DNA from 4 places in the Rhizobium sp. AB2/73 genome. Region 2 is predicted to be linked to each of the others. Evidence: predicted binding sites of a transcription regulator. Region 2 holds the regulator's gene; each other region holds the start of a gene.

Region 1 (5,903 bases), 380 kb from region 2:
TGACAGTCTCCAGTAAATTCAGTCGGGATCGGGTGGCGACAATTTCTGGAGACAGATATTCGTGATTTTTGGGAGGTTGGAAAGATAAACAACTGCGCACAATTAGTTCACAATCATTGAACAATGGTATTGTGCGCGCGCTCTTCCCATCGGCTCCATATCGGCTATGGTGGCGCGAATTTATCCGCCAAATCATGATCTTCGGAAGGAAATCCCATGGCCGATCTATCCTCGTTTCCCATCACGAAGCGCTGGCCAGCCAGCAATCCGGATATTATCCAGCTCTACTCGCTGCCGACGCCGAACGGCGTCAAGGTGTCGATCGCGCTGGAAGAGCTTGGTCTGCCCTATGAGCCGCATCTGATCTCCTTCGGCACCAACGACCAGAAGTCTCCGGAATTCGTTTCGTTGAACCCGAATGGCCGCATCCCGGCAATCATCGACCCCAATGGTCCCGACGGCAAGCCGATCGGCCTGTTCGAATCCGGCGCGATCCTAGTCTATCTGGCGGAGAAGACCGGCAAGCTCATGCCAAGCGACGCAGCCATGCGCTATGAAACGCTGGAATGGGTCTTCTTCCAGATGGCCGGCATCGGCCCGATGTTCGGGCAGTTCGGCCACTTCTTCAAATTCGCCGCCGAAAAAGTTGCCAATAACTCCTATCCGGTCGAGCGTTATCGCGATGAGGCCAAGCGCCTGCTCGGCGTTCTGGAGAACCGCCTGCAGGGGCGCGAGTGGATCATGGGTGATGAATACACCATCGCCGACATCACCACGTTCCCATGGGTCCGCGGCGTCGACGTCTTCTACGGCGGCCGCGAGGTGCTGGAGTTCGAAAGTTTCCCCTCGGTCATGGCCTGGCTGGAGCGAGCCCTTGCGCGCCCGGCAAGCCAGCGTGGTCTCAGCATTCCTAAGCGGGATTGATCAGGTTGAACCAAGTAACTGGTCAGGCGAACTCACCCGACCATCATCGACAGCCGTTTACTGCCGGGTGGCGAGCTGGCTGCCCGGTTCCAGCTTGAAGCGTGGAAACAGGAAGACGCCGACCATGCTGCCGGCACGTTGCTTGTCGGCAGCAACGGATTCGCCAACGCAAAAGACCGGCTGGCGATGGCCGCCGATGCCAAGCGTCGTCGTGGAATAACAGAAAGAAGAGTTCGCGGTTGCCGCTTGCTCGAAGAGATCGAGGATACGCGCTCGATCGTGCGGATCATAGCAATGCATGAGGCTCAGCAAGCCACATTCCGAGGAGCTCAGCCCGTGCAGCATCGTGCTCCACTGCCCAAGTTTGATGAGGCCGCTTGAAAGATCGCCCGTCCATCCCTCGGAAACACAGAATTGTACCAGAAGATCGGGGTCATGGCCTTCGAACTCCAGCGAGCCGGGAGCAAATGGTGCGGAAAAATTGGCTTTGGCAATCTTGAACAAGATGATCCCCATTTGAGCGCTAGGTCCCCCTTGCGCTTCGTCCAAGTTCCCATGCCTCTTCCGGATGGGATGTCTTCCTGCATGCCACGCTGAATGAAAAGCAGAACATTCCTCTCTGCTGCTTCCATTTTTTGCCATGCTTCTTCCGGCTTGCCGATTCCGATTATGAAGTCATTTCAAGTAAAAAATCCGGACAACCATAAACTCGGAAGATCATATCCATGCATGGGCGCCGATTAATCGCGCCGAAAATAAGTAAAATTTACGCGCATTTCAGCTAACCATCTCAAATCGCTGCGCTGCGATTTATAAGAGCTTTTTTGAAAACGGCAATGGGGCAAATTGCGTAAATTTGCGCTATCGTAAAACTTGGCAACCTTGCTTGAAATCTTAGATGCCGAAACGAAAAGGGCGACCCGAGGGCCGCCCTTCGTCAATTACGGATGTCGGATTGAACGATCGCAATTAGGCAGAGGCCTTATCACATCATGTCCATGCCGCCACTCCAGACCGCTTGGCGGCCTGGAGCACTGAAGTGCATGGGCGAAGCTTTATGGACATTCCCGCGATTAGGCCGCTGGCCTATCACATCATGTCCATGCCGCCCATGCCGCCCATGCCGCCCGGCATGCCAGCAGGGGCATCCTTCTTCGGCAGTTCAGCAATCATGGCTTCGGTGGTGATCAGCAGCGAAGCAACCGAAGCTGCGTTCTGCAGAGCCGTACGAACAACCTTGACCGGGTCGACGATGCCCATGGAGATCATGTCGCCGAACTCCGACGTCTGGGCGTTGTAGCCGTAGTTGTCTTCGTTCTTGTCGAGAACCTTGCCGACAACGATCGAAGCTTCGTCACCAGCGTTTTCAGCGATCTGGCGAACCAGCGACTGCAGGGCGCGGCGAACGATGTTGATGCCGGCTTCCTGATCCTGGTTTTCACCCTTGGCAGTGATCTTCGTGGAAGAACGCAGGAGAGCGATACCGCCGCCCGGGACGATACCTTCCTGAACAGCGGCGCGCGTCGCATTCAGAGCGTCGTCGATGCGGTCCTTCTTTTCCTTCACTTCGACTTCCGTCGAGCCGCCGACGCGGATGACGGCAACGCCGCCAGCGAGCTTGGCAAGACGTTCCTGCAGCTTCTCGCGGTCGTAGTCGGAGGTGGTTTCTTCGATCTGAGCCTTGATCTGGGCAACACGGCCTTCGATGTCGGACTTGGCGCCAGCGCCGTCGACGATCGTCGTGTTTTCCTTGGAGATCGAAACCTTCTTGGCGCGGCCGAGCATGTCGAGGGTCACGGACTCGAGCTTGATGCCAAGATCTTCGGAGATGACGGTGCCGCCCGTCAGGATGGCGATGTCTTCCAGCATGGCCTTGCGGCGGTCGCCGAAGCCGGGAGCCTTGACGGCAGCAATCTTCAGGCCACCGCGCAGCTTGTTGACGACGAGCGTAGCAAGAGCTTCGCCTTCGACGTCTTCAGCGATGATGAGGAGCGGCTTGCCGGTCTGAACGACGGCTTCGAGAACCGGGAGCATTGCCTGCAGGTTCGAGAGCTTCTTCTCGTGCAGGAGGATGAACGCGTCTTCAAGGTCGGCGATCATCTTTTCCGGGTTGGTTACGAAGTAGGGGCTGAGGTAGCCGCGGTCGAACTGCATGCCTTCGACGACTTCAAGTTCGGTTTCGGCGGTCTTGGCTTCTTCAACCGTGATGACGCCTTCGTTGCCGACCTTCTGCATGGCTTCGGCAATATCGAGGCCGATCTGCTTTTCACCGTTTGCGGAGATCGTGCCGACCTGGGCAACTTCTTCCGAGGTGTTGATCTTCTTGGCCTTGGCCTGGAGATCCTTGACGACTTCTGCAACAGCGAGGTCGATACCGCGCTTCAGGTCCATCGGGTTCATGCCGGCTGCAACAGCCTTGGCGCCTTCGCGAACGATGGCCTGGGCGAGAACGGTTGCAGTGGTGGTGCCGTCACCGGCGACGTCGTTGGTCTTCGAAGCGACTTCGCGGACCATCTGGGCGCCCATGTTTTCGAACTTGTCTTCCAGTTCGATTTCCTTGGCGACCGAAACGCCGTCCTTGGTGATGCGCGGAGCGCCGAAGGACTTGTCGATCACAACGTTACGACCCTTCGGGCCGAGCGTGACCTTCACTGCGTCAGCGAGGATATCGACGCCACGAAGCATCTTTTCGCGGGCACCGCGGCCGAATTTTACTTCTTTAGCTGCCATGTTTGAAACTCCTGAATTCGCGTTTTCCGGGCTTTAAGACCCGTCAGCTGTATCGGAAAAGGGAACCGGCCGGATTAGCCGATGATGCCCATGATGTCGGCTTCCTTCATGATCAGAAGGTCTTCGCCGTTGAGCTTGACTTCGGTGCCGGACCACTTGCCGAACAGAACGCGATCGCCAACCTTGACGTCGAGTGCTACGACCTTGCCGGATTCATCGCGAGCGCCGGAGCCGATGGCGACGATTTCGCCTTCCTGCGGCTTTTCCTTGGCGGTATCGGGAATGATGATGCCACCCTTGGTCTTTTCTTCCGACTCGACGCGACGAACGACGACGCGGTCATGAAGGGGGCGGAAATTGGTGCTTGCCATTGTCTAATCCCTCGATCAAATGACATTCACGGATCAGCGGGGGATCCGTATGGACTTTGTTAGCACTCACTGTTGGCGAGTGCTAGCGACGGTGATTTAGGGGTGGCTTCCGAGCGAGTCAAGGACAGCACTGTGAATTTTTTACGGCGCGTAACGGCTTGTTTTGAGGATGATTAACGCCGATGGCGGTGGCGTGTAGCACGTCGTTGCGAAGTTCCTCTCATTTTCTCCTCTCCGGAAAGGGTCAGATCGCGCTTTTTCCAGAGTGTCATGCTGTTGCTTCCGCTGCGCAATCTTGCCGCTCGCCGATCTTGCGCACGTCTGCTTCTCAGGACTTGTGCGCCGCAAAAACCTTGCATGCCGCTCTTGTAATTTGCCGGCCGGTTTGCGATGTCAGCCCGTGATTTATTTGTTGCGAGGATGGCATGGGCAAACGGATCGAGAGCTTTCGCGACATCGGCGGACTTTATGATGTCGCGCTCTGCGATGTCTGGGGCGTGCTCCATAACGGCGTCACGGCCTACAAGGAGGCCTCCATCGCGCTCGAAGCGGCCCGCGGCGAAGGCCTTGCCGTCGTCCTTATCACCAACTCTCCACGCGTTGCTCCGAAGGTCGTCGAGCAGCTGCGTGCGATCGGGGTTCCCGACAGCGTTTACGATCGCATCATCACCTCGGGCGATGTCACCCGCAGGCTGATTGCCGAGGGACCGAAAAAAGTGTTTCTGCTCGGCCCCGAGCGTGACATCGGCATCCTCGAAGGCCTTGACGTTCAGCGCGTCGAGGCTGGCGAGGCCGAAAGCATCGTCTGCACCGGTTTCTTTGACGACGAGACCGAAACACCTGACGATTATACCGACATGCTGACGGCCTGGTCGGCTCGCAAGGTGCCGCTGATCTGCGCCAATCCGGATCTCGTCGTTGAGCGCGGCCATCGCATGATACCCTGTGCCGGGGCCATGGCCGCCTATTATGAGCGGCTCGGCGGACAGACGCGCATCGCCGGCAAGCCGCACCAGCCGATCTATGATGCGGCAATTGCGGCAGCGCGCGAGGTAAAGAGCGAATTTCCGCTGTCGCGCGTCGTGGCGATCGGCGACGGCATGCCGACCGACGTGCGTGGCGCACTCGATTACGGCCTCGATCTTCTTTATATCAGCCATGGCATCCACGCCCGGGAATATGTCGTCGAAGGGCATACGGATGAGGCCGCTGTTGGCGCCTTCCTGGCGCGCGAGCAGGCCTCGCCGAAGTGGTGGATGCCGCGCCTTGTCTGAGGAGAGTGGCAGTCGATGACCGTTTTCCATCGCAACGAAACCCGCGAGCCGCTTCCCCATGCCCTGAGGGGCGGGGTGGTCGCCATCGGCAATTTCGACGGTGTGCATCGGGGCCATCAATCGGTGCTGACGCGTGCGTTGGAGATTGCCAGGGAGCGCGGCCTGCCTGCTTTGGTGCTGACCTTCGAGCCGCATCCGCGCACCGTCTTCAAACCCGATCAGCCCGTTTTCCGTCTGACGCCTGCGCCGCTCAGAGCACGTCTCCTCGAAGCGCTCGGCTTCAACGCCGTCATCGAATATCCCTTCGATCGCCTCTTTTCGCAGCGTTCGGCGGATGAATTCGTGCATTCGATCCTGATCGACTGGCTGCACGCGTCGGAAGTCGTCACCGGCTTCGATTTCCATTTCGGCCATGATCGCCAGGGAGGCCCCGCCTTCCTCATGAATGCCGGTAGCCATAACGGCTTCGGCGTGACGCTGATCGATGCCTTCCGCGACGAAAACACGGAGGTCATCTCGTCGAGCCGCATTCGCGCGCTGCTCGCGGAAGGCGATGTAGCCCAAGCCGCCGGTCTGCTTGGCTATCGCTATACCGTTCAGGCGC
Region 2 (5,903 bases):
TGCGGCAACAGGACGCGTTCCTGCTGCATGGCGTCGACCATCTGCGGCCGCTAAACCTGAAAACCGTGGCGGATGCCATCAAGATGCATGAATCGACGGTCAGCCGCGTGACCTCGAACAAGTACATGCTGACGCCACGCGGGCTGTTCGAGCTCAAATATTTCTTCACGGTCTCGATCGCCGCCGTCGAGGGCGGAGACAGCCATTCTGCAGAGGCCGTGCGCCACAAGATCCGTCTACTGATCTCGAACGAGAGCCCGGATGCGGTCCTCTCCGACGACGATATCGTCGATACGCTGAAGAAGGGCGGGATAGAGCTTGCTCGCCGCACGGTTGCAAAGTACCGGGAAGCCATGAACATCCCCTCCTCCGTGCAACGGCGCCGGGAGAAGCGGGCTCTAGCCAAAGTTTCCGGTTTCTGACAGGCGGCACCTCTCAACCCAAGGCTGCCGAACTCCTAACAGTCCGTTAAGATGCAGTTGACTTTCGTATGAGGCAGGGCTAGAAGCCCGCCGCAATCGCTGCAGGACAGCACGACCATGAAACTTATCCCCACCATCCAAAAGGCGGTCGATATACGCAATTTGCCTTTGACTGCGTGAAGTGCTTGGATGAGCTTGAGGCTTGGCGTAAACTGATACGCGCAATAACCACTACAAGAAGGGAAACTCCATGAGTGTGCGTGTCTCCGGTAAACATATGGAAATTGGCGACTCCTTCCGTCAGCGGATCGAGGACCAGATCGGTATGGCCGTGACCAAATACTTCGACGGGGGGTATTCGGGTCAGGTAACTGTGCAGAAGTCCAGTTCGCGTTTTGCGGCCGATTGCAAGCTTCACCTCGACAGCGGTGTCGTATTGCATGCTGCCGGCGAAGCCATGGACCCGCAGCTTGCTTTCGACGCTGCGTCCGAGCGCATCGAAAAGCGCCTGCGTCGTTACAAGCGCAAACTCAAGGACCATCAGGCAGGCAATCACGTGAACGGTCAGGCGGAAGTCGCCTATACCGTCATGGACGGCATTCCCGATGACGACGAGGAGATCCCTGCCGACTTCGCGCCGGCAATCGTCGCAGAGAGCACGAAGCAGCTGAAAACCATGTCGGTGGCGACCGCCGTGATGGCGCTCGATATGACCGACGAACCACTGCTGCTCTTCCGCAGCCCGGGCAACGAACACTTGAACATCGTCTATCGCCGTCAGGACGGCAACATTGGCTGGATCGACGCAGCCAATATCAAAGGCTGAGAATAGAAGATAAGCGGCGGCTGCGCATCATCGCAGCTGGCCGCCGCTTGCCCGTCATCGGTTCTCGGCGACACGAAGGATAAAGAGAATGGCATTGGCAGATTTGCTACAGCAAGATGCGATCATCCCCGCCTTGAAGGCAAATTCCAAAAAACAACTGCTTCAGGAGCTGGCCGCCAAAGCTTCCAAGCTCACCGGACTGCCCGAGCGCGAAATCTTCGACGTCGTGCTGCAGCGCGAGCGCCTCGGCTCCACCGGCGTCGGCAACGGTATCGCCATTCCCCACGGCAAGCTTTCCAGCATCAAATCCATCGCCGGCATTTTCGCGCGCCTTGAAGCGCCTGTCGATTTCGAGGCGCTGGACGACCAGCCCGTCGATCTCGTCTTCCTGCTGCTCGCACCCGAAGGTGCCGGCGCAGACCACCTGAAGGCGCTCTCGCGCATTGCCCGCGTTCTGCGGGACCAGGATCTCGTCGCGAAGCTCCGTGCCACCGATTCCGCCTCCGCCATCTACGCCTTCCTCAACGAGGAGCAGGCATCCAACGCTGCCTGACAGCTGGATTGCATCGGACCAAGGCAAAAATAAGAGCCGGATGATCTAACATCATCCGGCTCTTTCTTTTTCGCTATCGCTCTGAAAGATCAGGCGTCTTTCTCATCCAGCGGGCTGTTGGCGCCCTGCTCGGCATTTTCCACGATCTTCGGGCCACCCTTGGCGACGCCGACCATGGCCGGGCGCAGAACGCGATCGCCGATGACGAAGCCGGCCTGCACCACCTGGACGACCGTGTTGTTCGGCACTTCAGGGTTCGGCACTTCGAACATGGCTTGATGGAAATTGGGATCGAACTTCTGTCCGATGGGCTCGAGCTGGCGCACGCCGTGACGCTCGAGGGCCGAGAGCATGGAACGCTCGGTCATCTCTACACCTTCGATCAGCGTCTTCAGGCCGGCATCGGCGCCATCACGGGCGTCGGCCGGAATGGCATCCAGCGTGCGGCGCAGGTTGTCGGCCACCGAGAGCATGTCGCGGGCAAAACTTGCCACGGAATAGGACTTTGCATCCTTCACGTCGCGCTCGGTGCGGCGACGGAGGTTGTCCATCTCGGCAGCGAGGCGAAGGTAGCGATCACGCAGTTCGCCGTTCTCGGCCTTCAGCAGCTCAACCGGATCTGGCTGAGACGGCTCGGCCGCATCAACGGTTTCCGCTGCATCCTGCGCGAAATCCGCTGACGTGTCAGCCGCCGTGGCGTCAGGTCCGGTTTTTGTTGTTTCGTCGGTCATGACGGTCTCCGAATTGCTTGGTCTTTGGATGTGCCCGATATCGAGGTTTGGCTGGAAAAAATCAAGGCTTTGTCGAGAAGAACAGCCAAATCCTGGCTTTGCGGCGGCGGCAATACGGCCCGCCGCTCCCGGACGCTGTTCAAGACGTCGACTGTTCAGGCCTCCTTCCCGGTGGTATGCTGAAGTGCATCTCAGCACAGCGTGAGGTGACATCAATGTCTAATGGCAAATCCCTTTCAGGCAAGTGTTTCTGTGGCGCGGTGGGAATCGCAGTCGATGGCGAGCCAATGGCGATGGGTTACTGTCATTGCGAGTCCTGTCGGGAATGGTCGGCAGGGCCGGTCAATGCCTTCTCGCTCTGGCCGCCGGAAGCCGTCCACATCACCAAGGGCGCGGACAAGATCGGCAGCTATCAGAAAACCGAGAAGAGCGTGCGCAAGTGGTGCACGGTCTGCGGCGGCCATCTTTTGACCGAGCATCCGCCATGGGGCGTTACGGACGTCTATGCGGCAGTCCTTCCCGACCTCGATTTTCAGCCTGTCATGCATGTCAACTACGAGACGACGGTGCTGCATCTGAGAGACGGGCTGCCAAAGCAGAAGGACTTTCCAGCCGAGATGGGCGGATCTGGAACCTTGCTTCCCGATTGACCGCAGCAGCTAAATCCGCTCCTCAGATTCCAGGCCGCGACAGCCGCGATATCAGTTGGGCGGTATAATCGACCATGGGCACGATGCGCGCGTAATTCAGCCGCGTCGGGCCGATGACGCCGACGGCACCGACGATGCGATCGTCCTCGTCGCGATAGGGTGCAACGATCAGCGAGGAGCCGGACAGTGAGAAGAGCTTGTTTTCCGAGCCGATGAAGATGCGCACGCCCGGCCCGCTTTCGGCAAGATTGAGGATCTCGATGAGGCTGTCCTTCTTTTCGAGATCATCGAAGAGGAGGCGCAGGCGATCCAGATCCTCCGCGCCCCCGATTTCAGCGAGCAGGTTGGAGTGGCCGCGCACGATGAGTTGTGTCGGCTTGCCGTCGTCATCGCCACCGGACCATACGGCAATACCGCGCTCGACCAGCTGATGCGACAGGCTGTCCAGCTCCTGGCGCACGCTTTCCTTAAGGCTCTGCAACTGCCGCCGCAATTCCGGCATCGTCTGCCCGGTCATATGGGCGTTGAGGAAGTTGGCGGCCTCCGTCAGCTGCGACGAGGTCGTGCCGGCCGGCAGCTCGATGATGCGGTTTTCCACTTGATCGTGCTCGCCCACGAGCACGGCGAGCGCCTTGGTCGGCTCCAGCCGGATAAATTCCACATGCTTGAGAACGGGATCGCTCTTGGAGGTAATGACGAGCCCGGCACCGCGCGAAATGCCCGACAGCACCCGGCTTGCTTCCGACATCATCGATTCCACCGGCTGGTCACGATTGCCGCCGCGCACCTGCCGATCGATATTGGCGCGGTCCTCGGCGGAGAGATCGCCGACCTGCATGAAGGCATCGACGAAGAAGCGCAGACCGACCTGAGTCGGCAAGCGCCCGGCGCTCACATGCGGCGAATAGATGAGTCCCAGCTCCTCCAGATCGCTCATGACATTGCGCACGGAGGCCGGCGACAGCGACATGGGCAGCAGGCGTGAAAGATTGCGCGAGCCCAGCGGCTCGCCATTTTCCAGATAGCCTTCGACGATGCGGCGGAAGATTTCCTTGGAGCGTTCGTCCAGTGCAGCAATGACATCCGAGACCGACGATGTCGTGAATACCATTTCGCTGTCAGATCCATTCCGTTGAGCCTTGGGCAAAATATAATCATTCAGTTAGCAATGGCAAAAGGGAAAAATGTCGCCACGGCTGCCGGGCAGCTTTACGGCCTGCTTTTCCTTTGCAAAAGCGGCCTGCGGGTCGTAGAAGCGGTCAACGAACATTCAGGAGAGTGGAATGCGGCCTTCAGGCAGAAAAACCGACCAGATGCGCAAGGTGTCGTTCGAGCGCAATTTTTCCAAGCATGCGGAAGGCTCCTGCCTGGTGAAATTCGGCGATACGCATGTGCTCTGCACGGCAAGCCTGGAAGACAAGACGCCGCCATGGCTGCGCAACAGCGGCAAGGGCTGGGTCACGGCCGAATACGGCATGTTGCCGCGCGCAACCGGCGAGCGCATGAAGCGCGAAGCCGCCGCCGGCAAGCAGGGCGGCCGCACGCAGGAAATCCAGCGCCTCATCGGCCGTTCGCTGCGCGCCGTTGTCGACCTCAAGGAATTGGGCGAGCGCCAGATCACCGTCGACTGCGACGTCATCCAGGCCGATGGCGGCACGCGCACGGCCTCGATCACCGGCGGCTGGATCGCGCTCTATGACTGCCTGAAGTGGATGGAAAGCCGCAACATGGTCAAGGTCGAGCGCGTGCTGAAGGATCACATCGCCGCTATCTCCTGCGGTATCTTTGCCGACCAGCCTGTCATCGATCTCGACTATCTCGAGGATTCCTCGGCTGAGACCGACGCCAATTTCGTCATGACCGGCAAGGGCGGCATCGTCGAGATCCAGGGAACGGCTGAGGGCACCCCCTTCAGCGAAGAGGAATTTGCCACGCTGATGCACCTCGCCAAGACCGGCATCGCCGAACTGGTGGAGCTGCAGAAGCAGGCCATCGCCTGAGGATATCTTGAATGGCTGACCCGGCCCTCGCAGGTGTTCTTGAAACTGCCCTCTATGCAGACGATCTCGATGCCGTCGAAGCCTTTTATGGCGGCATACTCGGATTGGAGAAGATATCGCGAGGCGGCAACCGTCATGTCTTCTATCGCTGCGGGCCGGGTGTGCTCCTGATCTTCAACAGCGAGGAAACGGCCAAGCCGCACGAACCGGGCGCCCTGCCCGTGCCGCCGCATGGGACCAAGGGTCATGGTCACGTTTGCTTCCGTGTCGATGGCAACGACATCGAAGCGATGGCCGAGAGGCTGAAGGCTGCCGGTGTCGATATCGAAGCCGATTTTCACTGGCCGAATGGCGGCCGTTCGATCTATTTCCGCGATCCGGCCGGCAACAGCCTGGAATGCGCCGAACCCCGCATCTGGGGCCTATGACGGGACAGCACATGCGCAAGCTCGATACTAAGACTATCGTCGTCGCCAGCCACAATGCCGGCAAGATCCAGGAAATCCGCGATCTGATCGGACCGCTCGGCTTTACGGCCAAATCCGCCGCCGATCTCAACTTCATCGAACCGGAAGAAACGGGCACGACCTTCGAGGAAAATGCGAAGATCAAGGCATTGGCCTCCGCCAATGCGTCCGGCCTGCCGGCACTCTCGGACGATTCCGGTCTGGTTATCGATGCGCTTGGCGGCGATCCCGGCGTCTATACGGCCAATTGGGCG
Region 3 (5,903 bases), on a different replicon from region 2:
TGTCGCACCGTTTCCAAATTCCACGAGTGCTCGGCCGAGCCGGAGGAACTAATGCCGTTAACATATCACGTTGCTATCCATGACGAGGGTTTTGCCTATCGCGTCGGTGATGTTTGGTCGGAGACGTTTCCCGATCACGGGAGTGCGCTTGCCGCCGCCAAATCTGCGGCAGCCCGCCAACAGCAGGGCGGCGAAGATACCGAAATCAGCTACCAGCTGTCCGATGGACGCTGGCGGACCGAACAGGTCAGCCGCGGGGAAGGCCCAATCACGAATGTAAGCGATGACGCGGACAATCCCATGAAGGAATTAACCGGATCATGCCGTTGCGGGCAAGTGCGTCTAACGGTGCGCGGAAAACCGCTACGTATCGGCGTTTGTCATTGCACGGATTGCCGGCAGGAAAGCGGATCCGCCTTCACTTATTTCGGCCTATGGCCCGCAAGTGAGTTTCACTATGAAGGCGCGACGAGCGAGTTTGCTGGACGCGAGTTTTGCCCGCGTTGCGGTTCGCGCGTGTTTGCCGTTGGCGATAGCGAGGTCGAGATCAAGCTTGGGGTCCTGAGCGCGGCACCCACGCATCTCAGACCCAGCTATGAGGTTTGGACCAAACGGCGGGAACCCTGGCTTTCATCGATCGAAGGCGCGGAGCAGTACGAGGAGGATAGACGATGAGGCGCGCATGATGGCGGGGTAGCCGCCGCCAAAAACAGAAAAAGCGGACCAAATGGTACGCGTGACTGGAATGCTTCTCCGCTTACTCGGCCTTCCCACGCAATGAAGGTCTGATCGACAAAGTTATTGGCGAAAGCCGTGAGCAGGACTGATGGAGATATCGGCCCGTCGATGCTGACATTCTTCGCATGCAATAAATAATCACGACAGGTCGTTACGAGGATGACGCGCCCCTGTTCCTGCTGAACCTACAAGACCAGCAAGGATTCAAATCCCTCCAGCCGATAATCTTCTCCGCCCGGCAGGAGCTGAGCCTGAGCCTCCCCGGCCTGTCGAGGGTTGGCAAGGGAGAACGACCGAGCTCATCAAGCCTTGATTATCGAAGACTGGGAAAGGAAAGTTTCGGTTCGGGTCTTAATGGAGCTTGAACTCGCCTTCGACGCGACGCCATTCGTTTGGACCGATCAGGCGCCGATGGCTGTAGCGGACGGAATGCAGCGGCCCGTCGAGATTGGTTTGCCAGAAATCGAGGAACCTATGCATTTCGGGAAAATCGGGCGCCAGATCGTAATCCTGCCAGACGTAGGTCTGCAGGACGGATTCGAAATCGGGAATGTGATAGAGGATATGCGCGGTGGTCAGCCCATAGCCGTTTAGTTGACCTTCCAGTTCCGACGAAAATCGCATGCTTCATCTCCGTTTCGTGACAGTCGGATGGTGGCGCAAATTTTTGCGGCCATCAATGGGTTTTCAACGCAAAGTGCCATTTTCTTGTTCCTTTCCAGTATGTTAGCAGCCGCCTGAGGTGAGTGCTAATTTTTTTGTCCATCCCTCTTGAAATCGAAAAATCCCAAAACCAGATCATTTCGCGCGAAAGGCTCGAACGAGGTTTTGCACCCGCCCGGACTGGTCATCCGGTCCGGTGAGGGGATCAACGTCATCTTTTTTGCTCAACGGAGGAAAACATGTCGTTCCGACCGCTTCATGATCGCATTCTTGTCCGCCGCGTCGATTCCGAGGAAAAGACCAAGGGCGGCATCATCATTCCCGACACCGCCAAGGAAAAGCCGCAGGAAGGCGAGGTTATCGCCGTCGGGCCGGGCGCGCGCAACGACGCCGGCCAGGTCCAGGCCCTCGACGTCAAGGCTGGCGATCGCATCTTGTTCGGAAAATGGTCCGGCACTGAGATCAAGATCAACGGCGAAGACCTGCTCATCATGAAGGAAAGCGATGTCATGGGCATTATCGAAGCCCAGGCCGAGCGGAAACAGGCTGCCTGAGCCTCCAAGCCACGAACCATCAGTCTGATAGCTGCCTATTGAGGAGTTAAAGAAATGGCTGCGAAAGAAGTCAAGTTTCACACCGATGCCCGTGAACGCATGCTGCGAGGGGTCGATGTGCTCGCCAATGCGGTGAAGGTCACGCTCGGCCCGAAGGGTCGTAACGTCGTCATCGACAAGTCCTTCGGCGCTCCGCGCATCACCAAGGACGGTGTTACCGTTGCCAAGGAAATCGAACTCGAAGACAAGTTCGAGAACATGGGCGCCCAGATGCTGCGCGAAGTCGCCTCCAAGACCAACGATCTTGCCGGCGATGGCACCACGACAGCGACGGTTCTCGCTCAAGCGATTGTCAAGGAAGGCGCCAAGGCGGTCGCGTCCGGCATGAACCCGATGGATCTGAAGCGCGGCATAGACCTCGGCGTCGACGCTGTCGTGGCGGAACTGAAGACCAACGCCCGCAAGATCTCCAATAACGCCGAGATCGCCCAGGTCGGCACCATTTCGGCTAATGGCGATGCCGAGATCGGCCGTTATCTCGCCGAAGCCATGCAGAAGGTCGGCAACGAAGGCGTCATCACGGTTGAAGAAGCCAAGACCGCCGAAACCGAACTCGAAGTCGTTGAAGGCATGCAGTTCGACCGCGGCTATCTCAGCCCCTATTTCGTCACCAATGCCGACAAGATGCGGGTGGAGTTCGAGGATCCCTATATCCTCATCCATGAAAAGAAGCTCTCGAACCTGCAATCGCTACTTCCAATCCTGGAGGCCGTCGTTCAGACCGGCAAGCCGCTCCTCATCATCGCTGAGGACGTCGAAGGCGAAGCGCTTGCGACCCTCGTCGTCAACAAGCTGCGTGGCGGCCTGAAGATCGCTGCCGTCAAGGCTCCGGGCTTCGGCGATCGCCGCAAGGCCATGCTGGAAGACATCGCCATCCTGACGGGCGGCACTGTCATCTCCGAAGATCTCGGCATCAAGCTCGAGAACGTCACCCTTGACATGCTCGGCCGGGCGAAGAAGGTGGCGATCGAGAAGGAGAATACGACCATTATCGATGGCGTCGGCTCGAAATCGGACATTGATGGCCGTGTTGCCCAGATCAAGGCCCAGATCGAAGAAACCACCTCCGACTACGACCGCGAAAAGCTGCAGGAACGTCTTGCCAAGCTCGCTGGCGGCGTTGCCGTTATCCGCATTGGCGGCTCGACCGAAGTCGAAGTGAAGGAAAAGAAGGACCGTGTCGATGACGCGCTGCATGCGACCCGAGCCGCGGTCGAGGAAGGCATCCTGCCGGGCGGCGGCGTTGCTCTGCTGAGAGCCGTCAAGGCGCTTGACAGTCTCAAGACGGAAAACGACGACCAGCGCGTCGGCGTCGATATTGTTCGCCGGGCAATCGAGGCGCCGGTTCGCCAAATAGCAGAGAATGCCGGCGCGGAAGGTTCGATCATCGTCGGCAAGCTGCGCGAGAAGACCGACTTCTCCTATGGCTGGAATGCCCAGACGAATGAATATGGCGATCTCTATGCTCAAGGCGTCATCGATCCGGCCAAGGTCGTGCGCACCGCACTTCAGGATGCAGCTTCGGTCGCGGGCTTGCTGGTGACGACGGAAGCCATGATTGCCGAAAAACCGAAGAAGGAGGCACCTCCCGCATTGCCCGCTGGAGCAGGAATGGACTTCTAACGGTCAAGCCCGCTCCACCCTCTGGTGGAGCGGGCTCCGCAATGGAGATCACGAATGGTTCAGACGATCATCAAGAGATCAGATGCGCCGCTCGATTCGCGCGACCTGGACCTTTGCCAGCGCGTTTTTGATGAGATCCGGGCAGCGGCGGATATTCCGCGCAAATCGGAAGAGGGCGAGCGGATCGCTGCTATAGTAATAGAACTATACCGCCAGGGAGTACGAAATCCGCGGCAGCTGAAAATACTGGTGCAGGGTGCGCGCGGCACCTTTCCGGAGGTGGCGGAAGGATGAACAGCCCTCTTTCTCTTTCGCGGGAAGATCTGCGGATCTGCATGGACGTCGTCAAATCGATAGCGCGTGGTAAAGGGGTCTCACGTGATCCTACTGCCGTTGCGCAGATCATGACGACGGTCGCAAGATATTATAGCAGAGCCCTGCACGAACCGTCAGCCTTGCGCGCGGCGGCACTCTCCGAGCTCGAAGGCAATTCATTTGCTGAGGGGGCGCCATGGAGGGTAACGGACCAAGCTGAAGCTTCCTAACGTGGCCAGAACTCAGCGATCAGACATCGATGGAGCCAGATATGAGAAAGGAAACCGACGGTATCACAATAAGCGACCCATCCACCGCTGCGGTCACCTCGGCGCATTTGTTGTATCCTGCCCGACATTTTGCCCATCCGCGCGATGTTCTGTCGGCGGAGCATATCACCAAGGATCACAAGCGCGCCATTCTTGCGTCCTGGGCCTCGGATATATTCGCAATCGAATCGATGCCCGGCTTTCGGCGCTTTCCAGGCGCGGACCATGTCGTCTCCTATGATGACATCATCGCCGCTTTAAAGTCCTTGGATGACGGCCAAGACATGATCTCGTCGCGGCCTGCGGAGGCCGATAAACTTCGTCGCCAGAGATCGCGGCTGCGCCGTTTCGCCGGCCGTTTTGTTTCTAGCAGCCTTAGAAAGGGAGGTCGCCGCCGCCAGATATCAGAAGCGTAGACATCGCCTTGTAAACGCGTGCCTTTTTAGGACGCTACCCGATTTTTGCCGTCCATTCTTTGCTCTTATGAGGAGGTTTTGCCGATGAAGATCGCCCAGATTGCGCCGCTTGCCGAAAGCGTTCCACCGAAGCTTTATGGGGGAACCGAGCGCATCGTTTCCTATCTTACCGAAGAACTTGTCGCTCAGGGTCACGACGTCACGCTGTTTGCTAGCGGTGACTCCGTTACCGAGGCAACCTTGGTGGCGTGCTCGGACGTCGCGCTCAGGCTCAATCCGGCCGTCAAGGATCATCTTCCGCATCAAGTCGTCCTGCTGGAGGAGATCCGCCGGCGGGCGCATGAATTCGATGTCCTACATTTCCATATTGATCTCTTGCATTTCCCGCTGATTCGGGATTTTTCGGATCGTACAGTCACGACGCTACATGGACGTCTCGACCTGCCGGATCTCAAGCCTTTCTACAAGGCTTTTCCTGATATCCCGCTTGTATCGATCTCCAATGATCAGCGTCGCCCGATGCCACCGGTCAACTGGTCCGGAACTGTGTATCACGGTCTTCCGACCAATCTTCTTTCCTTCACGGCAAAGCCCAAAGGCAACTATCTTGCCTTCCTGGGACGAATCTCGCCCGAGAAACGTCCGGATCGCGCGATCCGCATCGCAACCAAGGTTGGTATGCCGCTGAAGATCGCCGCCAAGATCGACAATGCGGACAAGGCCTATTGGGACACGGTGATCGCGCCGATGGTCAAGAGCCATCCGAACGTCGAGTTCATCGGCGAAATCAACGAGCACCAGAAGGCCGATTTCCTTGGCAATGCCGGCGCGTTGCTTTTCCCGATCGACTGGCCTGAACCGTTCGGGCTGGTGATGATCGAGGCAATGGCATGCGGCACCCCGGTAGTCGCGTTCGGATGCGGTTCGGTTCCGGAAGTGATTGATAACGGTGTTTCAGGCATCGTCGTCGATAGTGTTACGGAGGCGGCCGAGAATGTCGAATGGGCGCTGCGCATGGATCGCCACAAGGTCCGCGCGACTTTCGAACGGCGTTTCAGCGCGGAACGGATGGCGCGAGACTATCTCGCTATCTATCGTAACCTGCCCGGCGTTCGCACGAAGGCGGCGTCACTGCGCCGAGCCAATGGCCAGAATCTGGATCTCCAGGTCGTGGCGTAGGAGACATGGCAGCATGTCGACCGCTTCTGTGGACAGCAAGCCATCCGTCGCGTCGGCAGAGCCGGCCGCCACGGTGGCGCAATTCT
Region 4 (5,903 bases), on a different replicon from region 2:
TGGGCCAGCAAGCTACCAGATGCTTGGCGATTTCAGGCGTATTGTCGTGTTCTTCGTAGGTCGGGAATTCGTCATCATCATCATCGGTATCCTCTGACGGGTCCTCTCCTAGAAGCAACCACGTTCTGCGGCTCATACCGTCATGATGAAAATAACGGGGCTGATCCGGCGGGAGCGATGTCTCCCAGGATGACAACCATAGACCTGCTTGCCAGCCCCGGTCTTCGAGGAGAACAGACGTTGGTTCGCGCATAGGCAAGTCCAGCCATTGATGGATGCTGTCCTCCAGCTTTCGATTGCTGAGCCTAAGAGGCCGGCGATCCGCTCTCCAGTCGTGGTCCTCGCGTGCATCGTGACAAAGAGCTTCGACGGATTCGGCCAGCGACATGTCTGCCGGATCGTATTTCTTCAATAGCCACGCAGAAGCATCTTGGGCTGATCGCAGAGATGCAGGAACTGTCTTATCCTTGGCGTCAGCAATCTCAAGGCGGACGCCGATCTGGGCCAGATCCTCTGCCAGCCCCGGATCTGCCTGTGCCACGTAGCGATTCATACGAAGAACATCTGGTAGGCCGCGCAATCCCTTTGCGTTCTTCCAGGCGGTCAGCAGTACGCCGCACAATGATTTAGGCTGGTCCACCGGCGAGAATGTCAGCCAGCGGATCGGCAGACCGGCGACGGTGACGCCGTAGAGCATGATAGGATGCAGTCCACGTTGTGCCGCATTCGCCAGCCTTATGGGATCGCGTACAGTAACAATGCCATGCTGAGAGTGGTGGAACAGGAATTTGGCGATTGAGACGTAAAAGTGATGTTCCCGGTTTGGCTGGGGTTTCCGCTCGTTCATGACTGCTCTCAAAGTCATCAAATCAATGTGGGCATCCTACGATTTCGAGGCCTAATCCTAAAGTCATTCCTTGCCCGAAAGAGCGATTGTTCGAAATCCCTATAGCCGGATGGCCCCAGGCGAACTGGAGCGGGGAAGGGCGTTGCTCGTACCGGCGCCAATACGTATTGTGCGTTCGAAGACGCTGCAATCGATTGGAATGGAATGACTTCGCAACTCGACTTCTTTGCAGCTCCTGTTCCCGTAACCAAGGAGCGAGTTGCCCGGCCGCAGGTCATCGCGAAGGACGCATTAGGCATTGATGACGAAGCCATGGCACATCATCTGGAAACCACCGGCAACTACCGCATATTGCGAAAGCTTCAGCCGCGTCCAATCGTAAAATATCCACATCCGGGTTTTCCGCGTCGCGGCATCATCCTCGATACCGAAACGACCGGCCTCAACTACCGCACAGATGAAATCATCGAAATCGGCGTGATCGCCTTCACCTTCAATGATGCTGGAGAACTCGGCGACGTCACTGGTGTCTATGGCGGACTGCGGCAGCCGGCAATCGCCATCCCGGCGGACATCTCCCGCCTGACCGGGATTACTGACGACATGGTTGCGGATCAGGCCATCGATACTGTCCTGTTGAATGCCCTGATCGAGCCCGCCGATCTGATCATTGCCCACAATGCAGGTTTCGACCGCCCGTTCTGCGAAGCATTCTCGCCGGTCTTCGTGCATAAGGCCTGGGCCTGTTCCGTTTCGGAGATTGGCTGGTCCGCGCGCGGCTTCGAGGGCAGTAAGCTCGGCTACCTAATCGGCCAGTCCGGATATTTTCATGATGGTCATCGTGCGGTCGACGATTGTTTTGCTCTGCTGGAAGTGCTCGGGCAGGTGCGACCGAGCATGGTCACCGCGCCATTCGCCGAACTTTATCAGGCCAGCCAGCGGTCGCGGGTTCGCATCTATGCGGAAAACAGTCCCTTCGACATGAAGGACCATCTCAAGGCGCGCGGATACCGCTGGTCTGACGGATCGGACGGCCGTCCGAAATCCTGGTGGATTGAACTTCCCGAGGAGACATTAAAGGGGGAGATGCACTTCCTTCGCACGGAAATCTATCGATGGGATGCCGATCCGCCGGTCAAATACCTGACGGCATTCGATCGCTTCAGGGCCAATTGAATGGTCGGGGAAAGCAATGACGACCATTCTGGGTATTGATGCGGCGTGGACCACGAGCCAGCCGAGCGGTGTCGCGCTGGTTTCCTCCACGGCTGGTAATTGGCGCCTGATCTTTGCCGGATCTTCCTATCGTCACCTTTTGGATCACGGCAACGAAAGCCCGATCTCGAATTCACGCCCTTTTGGTTCCGTCGCAGAACCCGCCGCTCTCCTTGCTGCTGCAGAGGAAACAGCTCAGGCTCCTGTCGATCTTGTTGCCGTAGATATGCCCCTGTCTCTTGGGCCAATCACCGCGCGGCGTGTTTCGGACAATCTGGTTTCTGCAGCCTATGGCGCCCGTCATTGTAGCACGCACACGCCGAGTGCGATCAGACCGGGAAAGATCAGTGACGATCTGAGGGGCGGCTTCGAGCGCTGCGGATATCGCCTACTGACGAAAGAAGTTGGCGTGCCGGGCCTTTTGGAAGTCTACCCGCATCCGGCTCTGGTCGAACTGATGTGCGCCGAAAGGCGGCTGCCTTACAAGCAGGGCAAGGCCCGCAATTACTGGCCATCGGAAACTCCCGCCGGCCGGCGCATCAAACTCTTCGAAACTTGGCAGTCCATCATCGACGGATTGGACCAGGAAATAACAGGCGCTTCTAACGTTTTGCTGCTGCCTTCCCCCGAGGCTCCGGCATGGCAGCTGAAGGCGTTTGAAGACATGCTTGATGCCGTCATTTGCGCCTGGATTGGAATATGTGTCTACGAAGGAACCGCTATACCGTTCGGCGATGACACCTCGGCGATCTGGATTCCTCAATCTAAACTTTTGTCATCGCGGCGGGGCCGGGCATGATCGGATTTCTGAGGCAGTGGATCGAATATCGCCGGGTGATCCGCCGCCGTTGGCAGGAGGACGCCAGGCGGCTTGCCGTTGCGGATCCAGTCAATGCCTATTACGAGGCGCAACGAAGAGCAGCGCGAAGCCGGGCGCAAGGTCATGCCAGCGAATACTGGCATTGGGCCAAGGTCGCCAGCGAGGTTGCCCGAATTGAGCCGCGTGCCGCAATGGACTTAGAGGTCGTCAAGGCGATTGCCGATCAGGAAAACATTGATCGCCGCTGAACACGCGCATGGCACTTCGCGGTCAGTAAATCATCGAGTATTTTCAGCCGTGTGGCGAATGTAACAGATAGGGCGTTGGTTCGATTCCTTTCAAGATCTTTACTGACCGACCACCGAGCTCATCAAGCCTCGGCCGCGAAAGAGCTAGGAGCATAAAAATCCAGTTTCAAGACCTCAGTGGAGCTTGAACTCGCCTTCGACACGGCGCCATTCGTTGGGTCCGATCAGACGCTGATGGGTATAGCGCACGGAATGCAGGGGACCATCGAGGGTGGTCTGCCAGTAATCCAGGAACTTGTGCATCTCAGGAAAATCGGGCGCCAGGTCGTAGTCCTGCCAGACATAGGTCTGCAGCACGGATTCAAAATCGGGAATGCGGTAAAGGATGTGAGCGGTGGTAAGACCGTAGCCGTTGAGCTGACGTTCCAGATCCGATGAAAATCGCATGCTTCATCTCCGTTTTCATGACACTGTGAAGGTGGCGGAAAATTTTGCGGCCATCAACGGATTTTTGAACGCGAATGCGCTGTTTATCGTTCCTTTCCAGCGTGTTAGCAGCCCTTTCATTCGAGTGCTAATTTTTTTATTTCGCCCTCTTGAAATCGAAAAATCGCAAAACCAGATCATTTCGCGCAAAAAGCTCGACCGAGGTTTTGCACCCGCCCGGACTGGTCATCCGGTCCGGCCAGGGGGAACAACGTCATCATTGTTTGTCCATTGGAGGAAAACATGTCGTTCCGACCGCTTCATGATCGCATTCTCGTCCGCCGGGTTGAATCCCAAGAGAAGACCAAGGGCGGCATCATCATTCCCGACACCGCCAAGGAAAAGCCGCAGGAAGGCGAGGTCATCGCCGTCGGTCCCGGCGCGCGCAACGAGGCCGGCCAGATCCAGCCGCTCGACGTCAAGGCCGGCGATCGCATCCTGTTCGGCAAATGGTCCGGCACCGAGATCAAGATCAACGGCGAGGATCTGCTGATCATGAAGGAAAGCGATGTCATGGGCATCATCGAAGCCCAGGCCGAGCAGAAAAAGGCTGCGTGAGCCTTTGCACCACGAAACCATCAGTCAGATAGCTGCCTATTGAGGAGTTAGAGAAATGGCAGCGAAAGAAGTCAAGTTTCACACCGATGCCCGTGAACGCATGCTGCGTGGAGTCGATGTGCTCGCCAATGCCGTGAAGGTCACGCTCGGACCCAAGGGCCGCAATGTCGTCATCGACAAGTCCTTCGGCGCCCCTCGCATCACCAAGGACGGCGTTTCTGTCGCCAAGGAAATCGAACTGGAAGACAAGTTCGAGAACATGGGCGCCCAGATGCTGCGCGAAGTGGCGTCGAAGACCAACGATCTTGCGGGCGACGGCACGACTACCGCGACCGTGCTTGCCCAGGCAATCGTCAAGGAAGGCGCCAAGGCGGTGGCGTCGGGCATGAATCCGATGGACCTGAAGCGCGGCATCGATCTCGCCGTTGATGCTGTCGTCAGGGAGCTGAAGACCAACGCCCGCAAGATCACCAGCAATTCCGAGATCGCTCAGGTCGGCACCATCTCTGCCAATGGCGATTCCGAAATCGGCCGCTATCTCGCCGAGGCGATGGAGAAGGTCGGTAACGAAGGCGTCATCACCGTCGAGGAAGCCAAGACCGCCGAGACCGAACTCGAAGTGGTCGAGGGCATGCAGTTCGACCGCGGCTATCTCTCGCCCTACTTCGTCACCAACCAGGACAAGATGCGGGTCGAACTGGAAGATCCCTATATCCTGATCCACGAGAAGAAGCTGTCGAACCTGCAGGCGATGCTCCCGGTCCTTGAGGCTGTCGTCCAATCCGGCAAGCCGCTGCTCATCATCGCTGAAGACGTCGAAGGCGAAGCGCTTGCGACACTGGTGGTCAACAAGCTGCGGGGCGGCCTCAAGATCGCTGCCGTCAAGGCTCCGGGCTTCGGCGACCGCCGCAAGGCGATGCTCGAAGATATCGCCATCCTGACCGGCGGCACGGTGATCTCCGAAGACCTCGGCATCAAGCTGGAGAATGTCACCCTCAACATGCTCGGCCGGGCAAAGAAGGTGGCGATCGAGAAGGAAAACACCACCATCATCGACGGCGTCGGCTCCAAGGCGGAAATCGACGGCCGCGTCGCACAGATCCGCGCCCAGATCGAGGAAACCACATCCGATTACGACCGCGAGAAGCTGCAGGAACGCCTCGCCAAGCTTGCCGGCGGCGTTGCCGTCATCCGCGTCGGCGGCTCGACGGAAGTCGAAGTGAAGGAGAAGAAAGATCGCGTCGATGATGCGCTGCATGCCACCCGTGCAGCCGTGGAGGAAGGCATCCTGCCGGGCGGCGGCGTCGCGCTGCTGCGTGCCGTCAAGGCGCTCGACAATCTCGACGCCGCCAACCAGGACCAGAAAGTCGGTATCGAGATCGTTCGCCGTGCGATCGAGGCTCCGGTCCGCCAGATCGCCGAGAACGCCGGCGCCGAAGGCTCCGTCATCGTCGGCAAGCTGCGCGAGAAAGCTGACTTCTCCTATGGCTGGAATGCCCAGACCGGCGAATACGGCGACCTTTATGCTCAGGGCGTCATCGATCCGGCCAAGGTCGTCCGTACCGCGCTCCAGGATGCGGCCTCCGTCGCCGGTCTTCTGGTGACGACGGAAGCCATGATCGCCGAGAAGCCCAAAAAGGAAGCCGCTCCGGCCATGCCCGCCGGCGCCGGCATGGACTTCTAAGCTGATCGATACGGGCCTGCCCTGCCCTCGGGGGCAGGCCCCCCT

What was found. The regulator HrcA, encoded in region 2, represses chaperone genes, less so after heat shock. The targets are predictions, from matches to a motif close to GTTAGCACTCNCNNNNNGNGAGTGCTAAC.
Region 1: groES (co-chaperone GroES) is a predicted target of HrcA. The motif match lies at 4,084-4,112, and genes of this name have one in related genera.
Region 3: groES (co-chaperone GroES) is a predicted target of HrcA. The motif match lies at 1,464-1,492, and genes of this name have one in related genera.
Region 4: groES (co-chaperone GroES) is a predicted target of HrcA. The motif match lies at 3,681-3,709, and genes of this name have one in related genera.

Annotation. Positions count from the first base shown of each region.
Region 1 is NZ_CP067071.1:385,563-391,465, forward strand. Features, by position in the region: gene I8E17_RS01965 (DoxX family protein) at 1-1, opposite strand, end outside; gene I8E17_RS01970 (glutathione binding-like protein) at 217-924, shown strand; gene I8E17_RS01975 (hypothetical protein) at 982-1,440, opposite strand; gene groL (chaperonin GroEL) at 2,014-3,654, opposite strand; gene groES (co-chaperone GroES) at 3,729-4,025, opposite strand; gene I8E17_RS01990 (TIGR01459 family HAD-type hydrolase) at 4,451-5,299, shown strand; gene I8E17_RS01995 (bifunctional riboflavin kinase/FAD synthetase) at 5,315-5,903, shown strand, end outside.
Region 2 is NZ_CP067071.1:5,325-11,227, reverse strand. Features, by position in the region: gene rpoN (RNA polymerase factor sigma-54) at 1-422, shown strand, start outside; gene raiA (ribosome-associated translation inhibitor RaiA) at 673-1,248, shown strand; gene ptsN (PTS IIA-like nitrogen regulatory protein PtsN) at 1,337-1,801, shown strand; gene grpE (nucleotide exchange factor GrpE) at 1,891-2,532, opposite strand; gene I8E17_RS00045 (GFA family protein) at 2,748-3,182, shown strand; gene hrcA (heat-inducible transcriptional repressor HrcA) at 3,205-4,293, opposite strand; gene rph (ribonuclease PH) at 4,466-5,182, shown strand; gene I8E17_RS00030 (VOC family protein) at 5,194-5,610, shown strand; gene rdgB (RdgB/HAM1 family non-canonical purine NTP pyrophosphatase) at 5,622-5,903, shown strand, end outside.
Region 3 is NZ_CP067073.1:297,620-303,522, forward strand. Features, by position in the region: gene I8E17_RS27300 (GFA family protein) at 301-675, shown strand; gene I8E17_RS27305 (usg protein) at 1,090-1,362, opposite strand; gene groES (co-chaperone GroES) at 1,641-1,955, shown strand; gene groL (chaperonin GroEL) at 2,010-3,638, shown strand; gene I8E17_RS27320 (hypothetical protein) at 3,693-3,932, shown strand; gene I8E17_RS27325 (hypothetical protein) at 4,225-4,638, shown strand; gene I8E17_RS27330 (glycosyltransferase family 4 protein) at 4,723-5,817, shown strand; gene I8E17_RS27335 (amylo-alpha-1,6-glucosidase) at 5,831-5,903, shown strand, end outside.
Region 4 is NZ_CP067075.1:97,388-103,290, reverse strand. Features, by position in the region: gene I8E17_RS34490 (hypothetical protein) at 1-847, opposite strand, end outside; gene I8E17_RS34485 (3'-5' exonuclease) at 1,052-2,023, shown strand; gene I8E17_RS34480 (DUF429 domain-containing protein) at 2,040-2,861, shown strand; gene I8E17_RS34475 (hypothetical protein) at 2,858-3,130, shown strand; gene I8E17_RS34470 (usg protein) at 3,305-3,577, opposite strand; gene groES (co-chaperone GroES) at 3,860-4,174, shown strand; gene groL (chaperonin GroEL) at 4,230-5,858, shown strand.